Regions from separate parts of the Pseudomonas helmanticensis genome, predicted to be linked through region 1. Evidence: riboswitches for the same ligand, from Rfam matches in the RefSeq annotation. Region 1 holds a riboswitch; each other region holds the start of a gene.

Region 1 (5,183 bases):
CACTTTGCCCCAGTCGGCGATTCGCCGACTGGGCGAAGGCGCCACAGACCCTGACAAGCAACTGCCGTCCACTGTTTAAACGTTATAGAAGTTGCCTCCGGTCACGTTGCGCGCTGGCTGACATGCTTGGGCCCCGCCAGCGCCCACGCAATCAACCCGAACAACGGCACAAACACGATCAATACGATCCACACGCCCTTGTTGCTCGATTTCCCCTCGCTCTTGCGCACCCGATTGATGGCCCAAAGTTCGATGAGCAGAAGAACTGCCGCCAGTACGATCCACACGGTTTCGATTTGCATTGGCTACCTCCTGATGGTCTATGCGTTAGGTGGCGTGTGGTGCGACGGGTTCATTTCTTTTTATCCAGTGCCGCGAGTTGGCGCGCCAGGTCGAGGGCGACGCGGCCGCTGTTCAGTGTCGGCAAGAGGTGGGTGAAGGGGATGTCGAGCAGGCGGTTTTCGCGCACGGCGCGCAGTTGGGAGAGGACCGGATCGTGGTTCAGCAGATAGCGTTTGCGGCTGGCGGGCGACCATTCGGCGTCGGCCAGCAGAATCACGTCCGGGTCGCTGACCAACAAGGTTTCGCTGCTGACGGTGACCCGGTATTGATTGATCTCGGCGAACACATTGCGCGCGCCGGCAGCGGCCAGTAACGGCGTGACAAAACCACGCCCGCCTTCCGAGTCGAGGCCTTTGACCTCGCTGTCGAGGTAGAACACCGACAGCGGTTTACCCTGGCCGATCATCGCCTTGGCACTGGCCAGGTCAGTGTCCATGGCATCGATCAATGCTTGGGCTTTTTGCTGTTTTTGCAGCACGGTGCCCAAGGTCAGCAGGTCATTGCGCACATGCCCGAAGTAATCCAGCGAATGCCCGTTGCACGCCGATTCCAGCAAATACGAGCCGACACCGTTACTCGCCAGGCCCGAACGCGAGGTCACGCCGTTACCGAACGCCGTGGCGAAGCCGCCGATCACCAGATCAGGATTCTGCGCGTAAAGCACCTCGCTGGACGGATACTGCCGGGCGATCACCGGCACGCCGACATACTCGGATTGCCGCTGAGCGGAACCGGTGTCATCCAGATACGCGACGCCAACCAGCGACGCGCCGGCGCCTAATGCCAGGACAATGTCCGCCGCATGTTGATTGAGCGCGACGATGCGTGAAGGCTGCTCCGCGCGCCAGACTTCGCCACAATTGCGATAACTCTCGGCGACAACATTTGCCGAGCAGAGCAGGGCGCACAGCAGCAACGCCAACCTGCTCATGGATGCGCCTTGATCAGCAAATCCTCGACCACCTCGCCGCCGACCAGATGCCCGACAACCAGGCGCTGCACGTCGTCCTTGTTGTGCACGCCGTACCAGCATCGTTGCGGATACACCGTGACGATCGGCCCCAGATTGCACGGAAACTGACAGTGGGTGCGCGTCAGCAACACACCGCCCGGCGTTTCAATGCGCTGATGTTCGAGCAGATGACGGCGCAGCGTCTTCCATAATTGCAAGGCGCCGCGCTGGGTGCAGCGCGGGCCGGTGCAGAGAAACACGTGGTGCGCGTGCGCGGGCACCTGCGACCAGTCCGGGTGGCTGTCGACGCCGTCGATGGTTTTGATGTCACTCATCAGAAACGGTACGTGTAGCGCACTTCGGAGGTGAACGGCCGGCCGAGGTTGTCGACGTTGCTTGCGCGGCTGGTGACGTAATCGCGGTCGAACAGGTTCTCGACCAGCAGGCTCACGCGGTGCTGATGCGCGCCGTCGAGGTAGCGATAGGCGTCGGCATCGACCACCGTGTAGTTGCCGTACTCGACCTGTTTCGAGCTGATCACATCGCGGATGTAGCGGATCGCACCGCCGGCACCCCACAGGCGGTTTTCCGATTCGTAGCCGACACGCGAGCGGGCGAAGAAACTCGGAATGTCGTTGAGGGTCACGCCCGTGCGTGATTCGGTGAGGTTGCGGGTCATGTCCGCTTGCAGGCTCCATTGCTCGTTGAGCGTCAGTCTGGCGTCAGCCTCGAAACCGCGCATCTGGATCTGGCCCTGGCCGTTGACCCACTGGATGTCGTCGAGGGTGATCAGATCGTCGATCTTGCGCTTGAACAGCGTCACGCTGGCGTTGAATTCGCGATCGAGCAGCAAGCCTTTGTAGTCGACGCCGAGTTCGGCGTTGCGGCTTTTCTCCGGTTTGAGGTCGCGATTACCGAGCTCGTCGCCCGGCTCGTTGACGAACAATTGTTCGGCGTTCGGCAGCTTGTACGCGGTGCCGTACTGGCCGCGCAGGGCCCAGTGCTCGTTGAGGTCATACAGCGAAGTGAGCATGCCGACCGTGGCGCTGTCGCCACCGGCCATGGCTTCGTGGCGAACGCCGATGCTCGGGTGCCAGTCGGGCAGGGCGTCGATCTGCGGACGCAGTTGGGTATACACGGCGTGGGCTTCGGCCTTGTCGTTGTCGATGATCAACACATCGTCCTGGCCCTTGAACCATTGGTTGTCGGTGCCGAACACCAGCACGTGGCCGCCCGCCAGTTCGGCCTTGCCTTCGGCCTGCACACCCCAATCGGTGAAGCCCCAATAGTCGTTGTGGTTGATGACTTTGGTGCCACCGCCCGCGACGTTGTTGATGCGCGTATAGCGCGTGTCCCAGTCGTTGATATGAGCTTTGACGAAGTAGCTCAGGCGCTCGTTGACGCTCTGTTCGAAGGTCGCCGTGGCGATTTGCTGGACGCGGTCGTTGGTGGTTTTGTGGTTGTCGACCGGGCGGGCGAAATCGAGGTTGGCGTCGGCGTATTGGTAGAACAGTTCCAGCCGCGAATTATCGCCGAACGACTGAATCGCCTTGCCACCCAACGTGGTCACTTCGTAGGCACGGTTCTTCGCAGAATCGTTTTTCATGTCGCGATTGCGAAACGGCTGATAACCGTCGGACACGTTGTGGCTGACATAGGCGAGCAAGCCGAGATCGCCGAAACCATTGCTGAAGATGTTTTCGACCCGCGCATCCTCGGTGGTGCCACCGAAGGTATCCACGCCCATGTTCACTTCGCCGGCGGCTTGGCGAGACTGCGGGCTGCGCGTGACGATGTTGATCACCCCCGACACCGCTTGCGTGCCGAACAGCAGGCTTTGCCCGCCCTTGAGCACTTCGATGCGTTCGATCGCGTTGGCCGGCAGGGTGTCCAGATACAGGCCGCCGTACAGGCGATTGTTCAGGCGCACGCCGTCGAGCAGGATCAGCGTGTCGTCGTTGCGCCCGCCGAGCAGCGAGTAGGTGCCGTAGTCGAACGGACCGTTTTTCGGCGCCACGTACAGACCGGGAATGAACATCTGCATGACACGGCTGACATCGGCGCTGGGGCCGGCGCGCTCGATCTGCTCGCGGGTGACGATGTCGACCTTGCTGCCGAATCTGGCCATGTCGGCGACAGTGGTGGACTCCACCGAGGGCGCGGAAACGATTTGCTGATTGAGTTCCAGAGGGGCGTTGTCGGCCAGCAGCAGAGGGCTGAACAGGCAGCCGAAAAACACAGTTGGAGCATAGGTGTTGAAAGGTCGAATCATTGTCTTCTCGAAAAGAAACTTCGCAGAAGAGCATGCAGGAGAAGGCATCGCGCACACGCCGACACCGGCCCATGCCCGCCCACCGCAGGATTTTGCCAAACAGATATTTCGGGCCGGTCTCCGGGCTCGCGCGTATCGAGGCTTTCACCTTCCCATGGCCGTCTGGCCACAGTGGTGTATCGAAAGCATCACGCGCATACCGTTGCGGGGGCAGCACCGGACTTGTTCGAAAAGAACGTACCGGTTTCCCGTTTCACCCCATGCACGGCGGCATGGGACACCTGAAACTGGGCGGCATCTGAACATTCGAAAGACCGTTCGTCAACTTGCCCGAGAGAACCTCGATAAATCTTGAAAGAACAATCTGCGGCGTTTTTTGTAAGAGCAACTAAGGTCTACAGCGGAGAGCAGTGGTGGTTTTTCGCCAATCAGGGCAGGGGTGTGGGAGGGGATCCGGGATGATTCAAATTTCTGCAAAACAATATGAAGCCCTTACCTTGGCTTCTGATCTGCGTCTGTCGGAGGACATGGAGCAGCATGTTTATGCGCATCTCCCTTCTTATGCAGAGGAACATGGACGAGCCGGCGTGAAGCAAATCGTGCAGGCTGCGATAGCACGTTCCAGGCAGTGGCAGCTGTCGAGGCGTGCCACTTTTCAGATGCTGAATCTATTGTGCCTTTACGGCAATGAGTTCGAGAGCGATGCTCAGTGCCAGTGGCTGGTGGATGTATTGAATGATGAAGCGTTCGGAGATATGTCAGCCAGGATGAACATGGCGCAAAGCGAGGCGCTTGGAAAGCTGGCTATTGATCAGGAAGAATCTTGAAAGGAGTCGGGAATCGTGGGTCGAAAAAGGAAAACAGTGGGTGAGCCGTATCTGGCGTTCTCCGCTGCCGCCGCGCAGGATTCAAACGGCGTTGCGGTTGTGCCGGTTGAGATATGTCCTTATAAAAAAGGAGTGCCGCTAAAGCTCGCATTCTGGAACGTGCAGAATTTCACTGGAGATTTAATCCGGCATGGCAAGAACGTCACCAAGACGCCACTGTCAGCGCCGAGAAATCAGGTGCGAATAGAATTTATCGCCAAAGCGATTAAAACCCTGAACCTGGATGCGTTGGCTCTCATGGAGTTGGGGTCAGACGGTGAGACAGTGATGAGGGGGATTACCGAGAAGTTGAATGCGGAAAAAGAGGGAGTGTGGAACAGTACCTTCAGTCTGGAAAGCGGCGCGAGATTTGATTACCCTGAGTTCATAAAAATCAATATTTATACTTATAAGGATTACGAAAGACAGTTGAGTTCGTTGAGACTGACGCTAAAGCACTACGATGTCACTCATTTCGAGGCTGGTGCGATGGCAGGCTTGGAAATGCGTATTCGTGGGCATAGAGAACTCGATGCTGACTTCAATTCGGAGGTGAGAGAAGCGCTGGAAAGTATCGAGGAAATCGCTAACGGCTGTTCGCCTGATGCTGAAGCGAATGCTATCAAGAAGCTTGAAGAGTTTTTAAAAGACGTTAAGAAAGATAAGCCGTTGCATCAGATGTTGTCCGACATGCTGACCGCGGCCCCATCAAATGTGGGAGATATTCAGCAGAGAATAATCGACTGTGACA
Region 2 (5,183 bases), 120 kb from region 1:
TTCATCGCCTACGGTTTGCTTCGCTGCACCTCCTCTCGCTGTGTTTGGCTGCGCCAAACGGTCGCTGCGCTCCCACCCCGGATCAATCCCTCCGCTCAGCCTGCCGACGGGCTCCGAGATCAAGATCAAGAGCAGGCGAGCTGACACTCGGCCTATCGAGTGGTGAGGAGCGCGGGTGTTCGGCTTTTGATTTGCGTTGTTGCTGCCCCTCACCCCAGCCCTCTCCCGAGGGAGAGGGAGCCGATTTGTGGGCTTTTCAGAATCTGAGCTCAACGCGGTATCGCACGTCGGCGTATCTCTCGCAATCACCTCGGTCAGTCCCCTCTCCCTCCGGGAGAGGGCTAGGGTGAGGGGCTCTTGATCTGGCTTTTGATCTGGCTTTTTTGCCCCTTCGGCAGGCCGAGCGGAGGTGTTCATCCGGGGGGATAGGCGCGCAGCGCCGTTCGACGAAGTCGAACACATCGAGAGGAGGTGCAGCGAAGCAAACCGTAGGCGATGCCCCCGGATGGACACCGTAGCGAGGGAACACTGAGCCTCAGCGAAGTGCCGTACGCCGGGGCAAAGCCTTTTGGGTTACCTTTTCGGCGTTTGGAAAAGGTGACTCGCTGTAAGAGCGAAACCGCCAGCGGCCGCACCCGCAGCAACGGATATGCTCCCAATCCAAAAAAACCCAAACATTGACCCATAAGCAAGCCATGCGTAGCCTTGCGCTTTCGAGGTTCTTCGGCCGTTGCCGAAGCTAAGAAGGGAACGCGGTCAATGCCGCGGCTGCCCCCGCAACTGTGAACGGCGATGTTCGCTGCCACGCCACTGCCAGCTCAATTGATGAGCCCGCGGGAAGGCGCAGCAAACGCCAGGCCCTGCGCCTGAACGCCGTCAGCCAGGAGACCTGCCTCGTCACAGATTCTCAATTCAACCGGGCGGGGTGATCCGGTGGCGAACTCTCCGGGCACGCATGCGCGTTGCCGGTTCTCGTCCCGTATGCCCGCCGCTTGCCAAAGGGCATACCGATGAAAACACTGGCCAAACTCCCCGTCACTATCGTTACCGGCTTCCTCGGCTCGGGCAAAACCACGCTGCTGCGGCACATGCTCGACAACGCTCAGGGGCGTCGCATCGCGGTGATCGTCAACGAGTTTGGCGAGTTGGGCATCGACGGTGAAATCCTCAAGCAATGCACCATCGGCTGCAGCGAAGAAGAAGCGGTTGGCCGCGTTTATGAACTGGCCAACGGCTGCCTGTGCTGCACCGTTCAGGAAGAATTCTTCCCGGTGATGCGCGAATTGGTCGCGCGTCGCGGCGACCTCGACCACATCCTTATCGAAACCTCGGGCCTGGCCCTGCCAAAACCTTTGGTACAAGCCTTCCAGTGGCCGGAAATTCGCAGCGCCTGCACCGTTGATGCAGTGATTACCGTGGTCGACAGCCCGGCCGTGGCCGCTGGTACCTTCGCCGCGTTCCCGGATCAGGTCGATGCCCAGCGCAAACTTGACCCGAACCTCGATCACGAGTCGCCGCTGCACGAACTGTTCGCCGACCAACTGGCCAGCGCCGACCTGGTGATCCTCAACAAGGCCGACCAGACCAGCCCGGAAGACCTCGCTCGCGTGCGCGCAGAAGTCGCCGAAGAGCTGCCGCCAGCGGTGAAAATCATCGAAGCCAGCAACGGTCGTGTGCCACTCGACGTACTGATCGGTCTCGGCGCCAGTTCCGAAGAACACATCGACAGCCGCCACAGCCATCACGATCACCACCATGGTGAAGGCGATGACGACCACGATGACCACGATCACGACGCCTTCGATTCGATCTCCATCGAACTGCCGCAAGCCGACGAAAGCCTGCTGCTCGACGCGCTGACGCAACTGGTGGTCAAGCACGGCATCCTGCGCGTGAAGGGCTTCGCAGCCATTCCGAACAAGCCAATGCGCCTGCTGATCCAGGGCGTCGGCACACGTTTCGACAAGCATTTTGATCGTCAGTGGGGCGCCGATGAAGCGCGCGTCACGCGTCTGGTGTTGATCGGTCAGCAACTCGACGCGGTGCAACTCGAAGCGCAACTGCGCGCCGCGCTCAGCGTTTAAGCCATGCACCTGCTCAGGACCCAGCCCGGCGGATTCGTCTCGGATGACAACATTGCCGACCTTGGACAAACCCCCGCCGAGCTGGTGATCCTGTGCAGTGGCGATTCCAGCCTGGCGCTGCTCGCCGAAGCCGCGCAGCAATTGCCCGAGGATTACCCGAGCCTGCGTCTGGCCAATCCGATGCAGGTGCAGAATCACGCGTCGGTCGACTTGTACGTCGACGAAGTGCTACGCCACGCCAAGGTGATTTTGATTTCGCTGCACGGCGGCATTGCTTATTGGCGTTACGGCGTCGAGCGTCTGGTCGAGTTGGCCGAGCGCGGCGTGCAGGTGATTCTGGTGCCGGGCGATGACCGTCCCGATCCGGAGCTCAGCGACTTGAGCACCGTCAACGCTGAGGATCGCGACCGGCTCTGGCAGTTTTTGCGTCAGGGCGGCATGACCAACGCGCTGGATTTTTTCCGCTGTCTGGCCAGCCGTTGGCTCGCGCGTGATTACCCGTGGGACGAGCCGCAAACCCTGCCACGCACCGCGATTTATCACCCGAACAAAACCTCCGCTGCACTGAGTGACTGGCAAGCCGAATGGCTGCCCGAAAATCCGCTCGCGGCGGTGCTGTTTTACCGCTCGCACCTGCAAGCGGCGAACACCGCATTCATCGATGTTTTCTGCCAGCGCTTGCAGGCGGCGGGGCTTAACCCGTTGCCAATCGCCGTGGCCAGCCTGAAAGAACCCGGCTGCCTGGCGGTGGTCGAGGACTGGCTGGACGAAGTCGAGGCCGGGGTCATTCTCAACACCACCGGTTTCGCCCAATCCAGCCCGGAAGCACCCCATCTGCGGCCGTTTCGCCGCAATATCCCGGTGATTCAGGCGATTTGCGCGCAGGACAACGAACCCGGCTGGCGCGCCAGCGAACAGGGCCTCGGTCCACGCGATCTGGCGATGCACATTGCCTTGCCGGAACTTGACGGGCGCATCATCAGCCGGCCGATCAGCTTCAAGGATCTGGCCTGGCGCAGCGAGCGCAGTCAGTCCGATGTGGTCTGCTATCGCGCGCAACCCGAGCGTATGGATTTCGTCGCCGAACTCGCGCGGCGCTGGATCGAACTGGCACGTGTGCCCAACGCTGAAAAGCGTATCGCGCTGATCCTCGCCAACTACCCGACCCGCGACGGACGTATCGGCAACGGCGTCGGCCTCGATACGCCGGCGGCGGCGTTGAATATCCTGCGGGCCTTGCAGCAACAGGGTTATCCGTTACCGGCCGAACTGCCGGACAGCGGCACCGCGTTGATCGAGCAATTACTCGGTGGCGTCAGCAATGACCTCGACACGATTGACCTGCGCCCGTGCCAGCAAAGCCTGGCAATGGACGATTACCTGACGATGTTCAATGCACTGCCGCCAGCCAATCGTGACGCCGTGTTCGAGCGTTGGGGCGCGCCGCAAAACGACCCGATGTATCGCGACGGGCGAATGATGATCGCCGGGCTGCGATTCGGTCTGACTTTCGTCGGGATTCAGCCTGCGCGCGGTTATCAGGTGGATCCGAGCGCGGTCTATCACGACCCGGATCTGGTGCCGCCGCACGCTTATCTGGCGTTTTATTTCTGGTTGCGCAACACCTACGGCGCCCACGGCGTGATCCATGTCGGCAAGCACGGCAACCTCGAGTGGCTGCCGGGTAAAGGCGTCGGACTGTCGGAGAATTGCTGGCCGGACGCGCTGCTCGGGCCGCTGCCGAACATCTATCCGTTTATCGTCAACGACCCGGGCGAGGGCGCTCAAGCCAAGCGACGTACGCAAGCGGTGATCATCGATCACTTGATGCCGCCGCTGACCCGCGCCGAGACCTACGGCCCGCTGCGTAATCTGGAATTGCTCGCCGACGAATATTACGAAGCGCAACTGCTCGATCCGCGTCGTGCCCGCGAGTTACAGCGCGATATTCTGCAATTGGTGCGAGACACGCAGATCGACCGTGAACTGCAACTCGATGCCGGCCTGGACAGTGACGCCGATGCGGCGATCTGGCTGCCGCGTCTGGATACGTATCTGTGTGATCTGAAGGAATCGCAGATTCGCGATGGTTTGCACATTTTCGGTGAATCGCCAACCGGGCGCTTGCGCATTGATACCTTGCTGGCGCTGCTACGCATTCCGCGTGGTGATGGCAAAGGCGCGCAATCGAGTGTGCTGCGAGCCTTGGCCAAAGCGTTCGCACTCGGCTTCGATCCGCTTGACTGCGTGCTGGCCGAACCCTGGACTGGCCCGCGCCCGGTTGCACTGCAATCGCAAAGCGAGGAAGCCTGGCGCACCGCCGGCGACACCCGCGAACGCCTCGAACTGTTCGCCACCGAACTGATCTCCCAGTCATTGCAATCCCCTTGTAGGAGTGAGCCTGCTCGCGATAGCGGAAAGTCAGCCAACATTGATTTAACTGACACACTGCCATCGCGAGCAGGCTCACTCCTACAAGGACCGCAGTGGGCGGAGGTCAATGCGATCATCGACAATCTGCGCGACGTCGTCGCTCCACGCCTGGACGCCTGCGGCCCAGCGGAAATGCGCGGTTTGCTCGATGCCCTCAGCGGCCGTTTCGTCCCCGCCGGCCCCAGTGGCGCACCCAGTCGCGGCCGCCTCGACGTGCTGCCGACCGGGCGCAATTTCTACTCGGTGGACGTGCGCAATCTGCCGACCACCACCGCCTGGCGCATCGGTTTCCAGTCGGCGACGCTGATTCTTGAGCGGCACTTGCAGGATCACGGCGATCACCTGCGCCAGCTCGGGCTGTCCGTCTGGGGCACGGCGACCATGCGCACCGGCGGCGACGATATTGCGCAGGCCATGGCCCTGATGGGCGTGCGCCCGGTGTGGGCGACGGGCAGTCAGCGTGTCGATGATTTCGAGATTCTGCCGCTGAGTCTGCTCGACCGTCCGCGCGTCGATGTCACGCTGCGAGTCTCGGGATTCTTCCGCGATGCCTTCGCCAACCTGATTCGCCTGTTCGATGCCGCCGTGCAAGCGGTCGCCGCGCTGGACGAGCCGGACGATCTCAATCCGCTCGCCGCGAAAGTGCGCGCCGAGCGAGAGGCGCTG
Region 3 (5,183 bases), 1.6 Mb from region 1:
TCGAGCAATTGCGCGTGACGCAACGTGCCGACCCGGTTGGCCAAAACCCCGGCAAATGGCAGATCCGGTTGGTACTTCGCCAGGCCCAACGCCAGCGCACCAAAGGTCTGCGCCATCGCTGTGCCGTCGATCACACCGAGCACCGGCACACCAAAATGCCGCGCCAGATCGGCACTCGACGGCGTGCCGTCAAACAGGCCCATCACGCCTTCGATCAGAATCAGATCCGCCTCGGCGGCGGCTTCCCACAACAGACGACGACTTTCCTGCTCGCCGACCATCCACATGTCCAGTTGATACACCGGCGCACCGCTGGCACGCTCGAGAATCATCGGGTCGAGGAAGTCCGGGCCGCATTTGAACACGCGCACCTTGCGCCCCTGATTGCGATGCAAACGGGCGAGCGCGGCGGTAACGGTGGTCTTGCCCTGACCGGAAGCCGGCGCGGCGATGAGCACCGCCGGGCAGTGACGTGGTTGATTCAAAGTTCGACGCCTTTCTGCGCTTTGATGCCGGCCTGGAAGGCGTGTTTGAGCATGCCCATTTCGGTGACGGTGTCGCCCATCTCGATCATTTCCGGCTTGGCCGCACGACCGGTGACGATCACGTGCTGCATCGGCGGCCGCGCCTGCAAATCGCTGAGTACTTGATCGAGATCGAGGTAGCCGTGCTTGAGGGCGATGTTCAATTCATCGAGCACCACCAGACCGATCGACGGATCACGCAACAGCTCGCGGGAGACTGCCCAAGCGGCTTCGGCAGCAGCGATGTCGCGCTGACGGTCCTGGGTTTCCCAGGTGAAGCCCTCGCCCATCACGTGGAAGCGCACTTGTTCGGGGAAGCGGCGGAAAAACAATTCTTCGCCAGTGCTGTTGCGGCCCTTGATGAACTGCACCACGCCGCACTGCATGCCGTGGCCCATGGCGCGCGCAAGCATGCCGAACGCCGAACTGCTTTTGCCTTTGCCATTGCCGGTCAGCACCAGCACCAGGCCGCACTCGTCGGGCGAGTTGGCGATGCGTTCGTCGATCACGGCTTTTTTGCGCTGCATACGCGCCAGATGGCGTTCGTCGCGCTCGGGGGAATCAGTCATGGGGGAGCTCTCCGTTGGGGCTGGATAACGGCGGGCAGGCACAAGAATAGACGGCAAAAAGCCTGGCATCGCCCACCGTGATGCCGCTGGATGGATCAGGCCGGTCTCCGGGCTCATGAGCGGCGTTGGCCTGACTGCGCGCCTTCCCGCTGTTGAGCAGTGGCATTCGACGCAGTGTTCACTCATTTACCGTTGCGGGGGCAGCGCCGGGATCGTGGCCAGTCTTCGCTTGAAGACAACCCTCACCGGCTTCCCTGTTTCACTCTGTCGACGTCGGTCACAGAGCACCTGAAACAAGCCGCGAAGGTTAGAGGGTTGGGGGTGGAGCGTCAATTAAAGAGGGGGCCGGCGGGCGAATAACTGCCGCCGATCAATTAACTGGCGCCAATCTTGTGCCACACTGATACAAATGATATCAAAGAGCCATGCTTTTCTCGAAAAAGCCCATCACAACAATAAGGATGATTACGATGCAAGGCATGATCATCAGCAACCCGCGCCTGGAATTCCTGCGCCCGATGCTTGAACGCTGGTTTGACTGTATCGACCGCTACAACGCCGTGCGCGGCGACAGCGACACGCCTTACTGGCACGACGAGAAAGCCAATCTCGGATTGCTCTCGGCAGCGGCATGGATGGCCGAGTTGGTCACCCTCACCGACACCGCCACGCGCAAACAGAACGAAGAAGGCGAGCGCAATGCCCGCGCCGATCTGTTTATCGCCGGCGCCGAAGATCGTGCCTACATTCAGGCCACCCAGCGCTGGCCTCGAGTGAACAATCTCAACCTGACCCAAGCCTTGCTGGACATCACCAGCGACGCCAAACGCATCAGCTTCGCCAGTGACCTGAAACTCGGCTGCCTGTTCGTCGCCCCGCAAAAAGCCCAGCACAGCGCCAGCCCCGAAGAGCTGCAGGACATGGTCGACGATCTGCAAAAGGAACATACCTGCGCCGTCGCCTGGTATTTCCCCTACGCCTACCGCAAGTTGCGCAGCGAGGCCGGCAATTATCACCCGGGCATCGCCGTGCTGTTCAAGGAAGCCCGCGGCTGAGCAGTTGAACCATCGGGCTTGCGTCCTCCTCTATGATTAGGAATGCATTCATAGGGAAGATCAGCAATGCGCAAGCCCCAGCTCGTTTTCGTCATCGCCCTCGCCGGAGGGCTCGCCGCCTGCGGTGAATCCTCCAGCCTGCAAGTCTCCGACGGCACCGGCCCGTCACCGAAACTGCCCGAACCGAACAAGACTCTGATCCCGACGGTGAACATCGCCCCGGCAATCGGCTGGCCCCAGGGCGGCAAACCGACAGCGGCGGCCGGCACCCAAGTCGCGGCCTTTGCCGAAGGTCTTGATCACCCGCGCTGGCTCTATGTGCTGCCCAACGGCGACGTGCTGGTTGCGGAAACCAATGCCCCGCCGAAACCTGACGACAGCAGCGGTATTCGTGGCTGGGTCATGAAGAAGGTCATGGGCAAGGCCGGCGCCGGCGTGCCAAGCCCGAACCGCATCACCCTGCTGCGCGATGCCGACCACGATGGCGTGGCCGAGACGCGCACAGTGTTTTTGCAAAACCTCAATTCACCATTCGGCATGACCCTGGTCGGCAATGATCTGTATGTCGCCGATACCGATCGCTTGCTGCGCTTTCACTATGAAAACGGCGCGACCGAGATCAAGTCGCAACCGATCAAGGTTACCGACCTGCCCGGCGGCACGATCAACCATCACTGGACCAAAAACGTTATCGCCAGCAAGGACGGCAGCAAGCTGTACGTGACGGTTGGTTCGAACAGCAACGTCGGCGAGAACGGCCTGGATAAAGAAGAAGGTCGCGCGGCGATCTGGGAAGTCGATCGGGCGACCGGCAATCACCGGATCTTTGCTTCAGGCATCCGCAACCCCAACGGCCTGGCGTGGGAACCCACCAGCGGCGCGCTGTGGACGGCGGTCAATGAACGTGACGAAATCGGCAGCGACCTGGTGCCGGACTACATCACCTCAGTCAAGGACGGGGCTTTCTATGGCTGGCCGTTCAGCTATTACGGCCAACATGTCGATGTGCGCGTGTCGCCACAGAATCTGGATCTGGTGGCCAAGGCGATCGCCCCGGATTACGCGATTGGCCCGCATACCGCTTCTCTCGGCCTGACATTCGCCGAGGGTAATACCTTGCCGGCACAATTCAAGGAAGGCGCCTTCATCGGCCAGCATGGCTCGTGGAACCGTAAACCGCACAGCGGTTACAAAGTGATTTTCGTGCCGTTTACCGGTGGCAAACCAAATGGCACACCGGTGGACGTGCTGACCGGGTTCCTCGACAAGGACGAAAACGCGCTGGGCCGGCCGGTGGGCGTGGTGATCGATCAGCAAGGTGGTTTGCTGGTGGCGGACGATGTTGGCAACAAGGTTTGGCGAGTGTCTGCCGCGAAATAACTTTCGCTGCGTACATACAATTGTAGGAGTGAGCCTGCTCGCGATAGCGTCGTATCAGTCATCATTGACTGAACGACCGCTATCGCGAGCAGGCTCGCTCCTACATGGGATTGTGGGCGACTTGGGTTACGGGTTATGCGCCAGATGCTCAGGCTGGAGCACCCGCTTGGCACTCAGATAAGCCTTCTGCCAATACGCCTTCGACAGGCTATCAAGCTTGACCGTGCCGCCCGTCGCCGGCGCATGCACGAAGCGCCCTTCGCCAACATAAATCCCTGCATGACTGACCTGCGAGCCGCCATTGGTGGCGAAGAAGATCAGGTCGCCGGTCTGCAAGCCTTCCTTGCCGACATTCGGTGCCTGCATCACGATCAGCTCACGCGTCGAACGCGGCAGGGAGATACCGGCTGCGTCGCGGTAAACAAAACCGATCAGGCCACTGCAATCAAATCCCGAATCCGGCGTGTTACCGCCCCAGCGATAAGGCGTGCCGACCAGGCCCAGCGCGCGAAACAGTACGTCTTCAGCGGCGGGTGAAAAGGATTGTGAGGGGCCGAATACCATAGGCGCTCGGGCAACCGGCGCAGGCGGTGGTGTGCGACTGGCGCAAGCGCTGAGCAGCGCTGCACAGAGCATCAATGTGAGGCGGGCCGACATCGTCATAAGCAGAACATCCTGATCTGGCTGCGGCTTTCTCTGCCGGATGGACAGAAAACAAAACCGCCTGCGGAGCACGCAGGCGGTTTGCCATCAATATAGATTCAGGATTCTAGCGGCTATACGACAAACTTCAAGTAAGACTTTAACTTCACCTTGTAAAGTATAGGTCTACTCCGTTGCCGACAGCCTGATTGTCGCCGCGAGCGCAGCGACAACAGGGGGAATTACTTGCGAGCGGTGACTACGGTCGGAGCGTTTGCGAGTGCACGCTTGGCTTCGATGAAAGTCTTGCTCCAGTAGCTGTCACCCAGGCTGTCGATGCGTACACCGCCGCTGCGACGACTGCTGGAGTGAATGAACTGGTTGTCACCCAGGTAGATCCCGGCGTGACTGACACGACCGCGACGACCATTGGTGGCGAAGAACAACAGGTCGCCCGGCTCAAGGTTGCTGCGCGAAACCAGCGGCGCATCCACATTGATCATTTCGCGGGTGGAGCGTGGCAGGTTCATGCCGGCTTCTTCGCGAAACAGGTAACCGATGAAACCACTGCAATCGAAACCGGCTTCGGAGGTACCGCCGAAACGGTAACGGGTACCGATCAGGGACATGCCGCGTTCGAGGATGCTGTCGGCCAGAACAGGAAGCTGATAAGGCTTGCTGCCATTGAATTCGTTGAGTTCTTTTTCGGTATCCAGCTCTTCCTGATAAATAACGGAAGACTGGGCCGTGGCGGAATTTTTAACCTGCTGAGACTGCTCTTGAACTGGAGAATGAGCAGCGCAACCAAACAACAGGGTGACGAGTGCGAGAGGCACGAGGGGTGCGAAGCGCTTTAGCATGGGCACGACCGTGGCTGATAGTTGTAAAGAAGCCGAGACTATGCCCGCTATCGACCTCATTTGCAAATTCAATCGATCTTTTTGTGACTTCTCGGTTTCTCGTTTACATCTAAGCGCTTAAGCCCATTTGAGTCGATACGCGGCCTGCACAGC

What was found. A riboswitch is a leader RNA that binds a small molecule or an ion and turns the genes downstream of it on or off. The one in region 1 is predicted to bind cobalamin.
Region 2: it holds a riboswitch for cobalamin, as region 1 does, so the genes downstream of both, cobW (cobalamin biosynthesis protein CobW) here and QOL84_RS03960 (TonB-dependent receptor plug domain-containing protein) in region 1, are expected to answer to the same signal.
Region 3: it holds a riboswitch for cobalamin, as region 1 does, so the genes downstream of both, cobO (cob(I)yrinic acid a,c-diamide adenosyltransferase) here and QOL84_RS03960 (TonB-dependent receptor plug domain-containing protein) in region 1, are expected to answer to the same signal.

The regions. Positions count from the first base shown of each region.
Region 1 covers NZ_FXUY01000001.1:842,400-847,582, forward strand. Annotated here, with positions in the region: gene QOL84_RS03940 (SLATT domain-containing protein) at 1-79, shown strand, start outside; gene QOL84_RS03945 (PLDc N-terminal domain-containing protein) at 102-302, opposite strand; gene QOL84_RS03950 (ABC transporter substrate-binding protein) at 353-1,273, opposite strand; gene QOL84_RS03955 ((2Fe-2S) ferredoxin domain-containing protein) at 1,270-1,629, opposite strand; gene QOL84_RS03960 (TonB-dependent receptor plug domain-containing protein) at 1,629-3,566, opposite strand; cobalamin riboswitch at 3,661-3,866, opposite strand; gene QOL84_RS03965 (hypothetical protein) at 4,025-4,393, shown strand; gene QOL84_RS03970 (hypothetical protein) at 4,430-5,183, shown strand, end outside.
Region 2 covers NZ_FXUY01000001.1:959,647-964,829, forward strand. Annotated here, with positions in the region: cobalamin riboswitch at 700-911, shown strand; gene cobW (cobalamin biosynthesis protein CobW) at 1,011-2,084, shown strand; gene cobN (cobaltochelatase subunit CobN) at 2,088-5,183, shown strand, end outside.
Region 3 covers NZ_FXUY01000001.1:2,448,360-2,453,542, forward strand. Annotated here, with positions in the region: gene QOL84_RS10785 (cobyrinic acid a,c-diamide synthase CobB) at 1-485, opposite strand, end outside; gene cobO (cob(I)yrinic acid a,c-diamide adenosyltransferase) at 482-1,093, opposite strand; cobalamin riboswitch at 1,175-1,400, opposite strand; gene QOL84_RS10795 (hypothetical protein) at 1,564-2,148, shown strand; gene QOL84_RS10800 (PQQ-dependent sugar dehydrogenase) at 2,215-3,528, shown strand; gene QOL84_RS10805 (C40 family peptidase) at 3,655-4,191, opposite strand; gene QOL84_RS10810 (C40 family peptidase) at 4,413-5,030, opposite strand.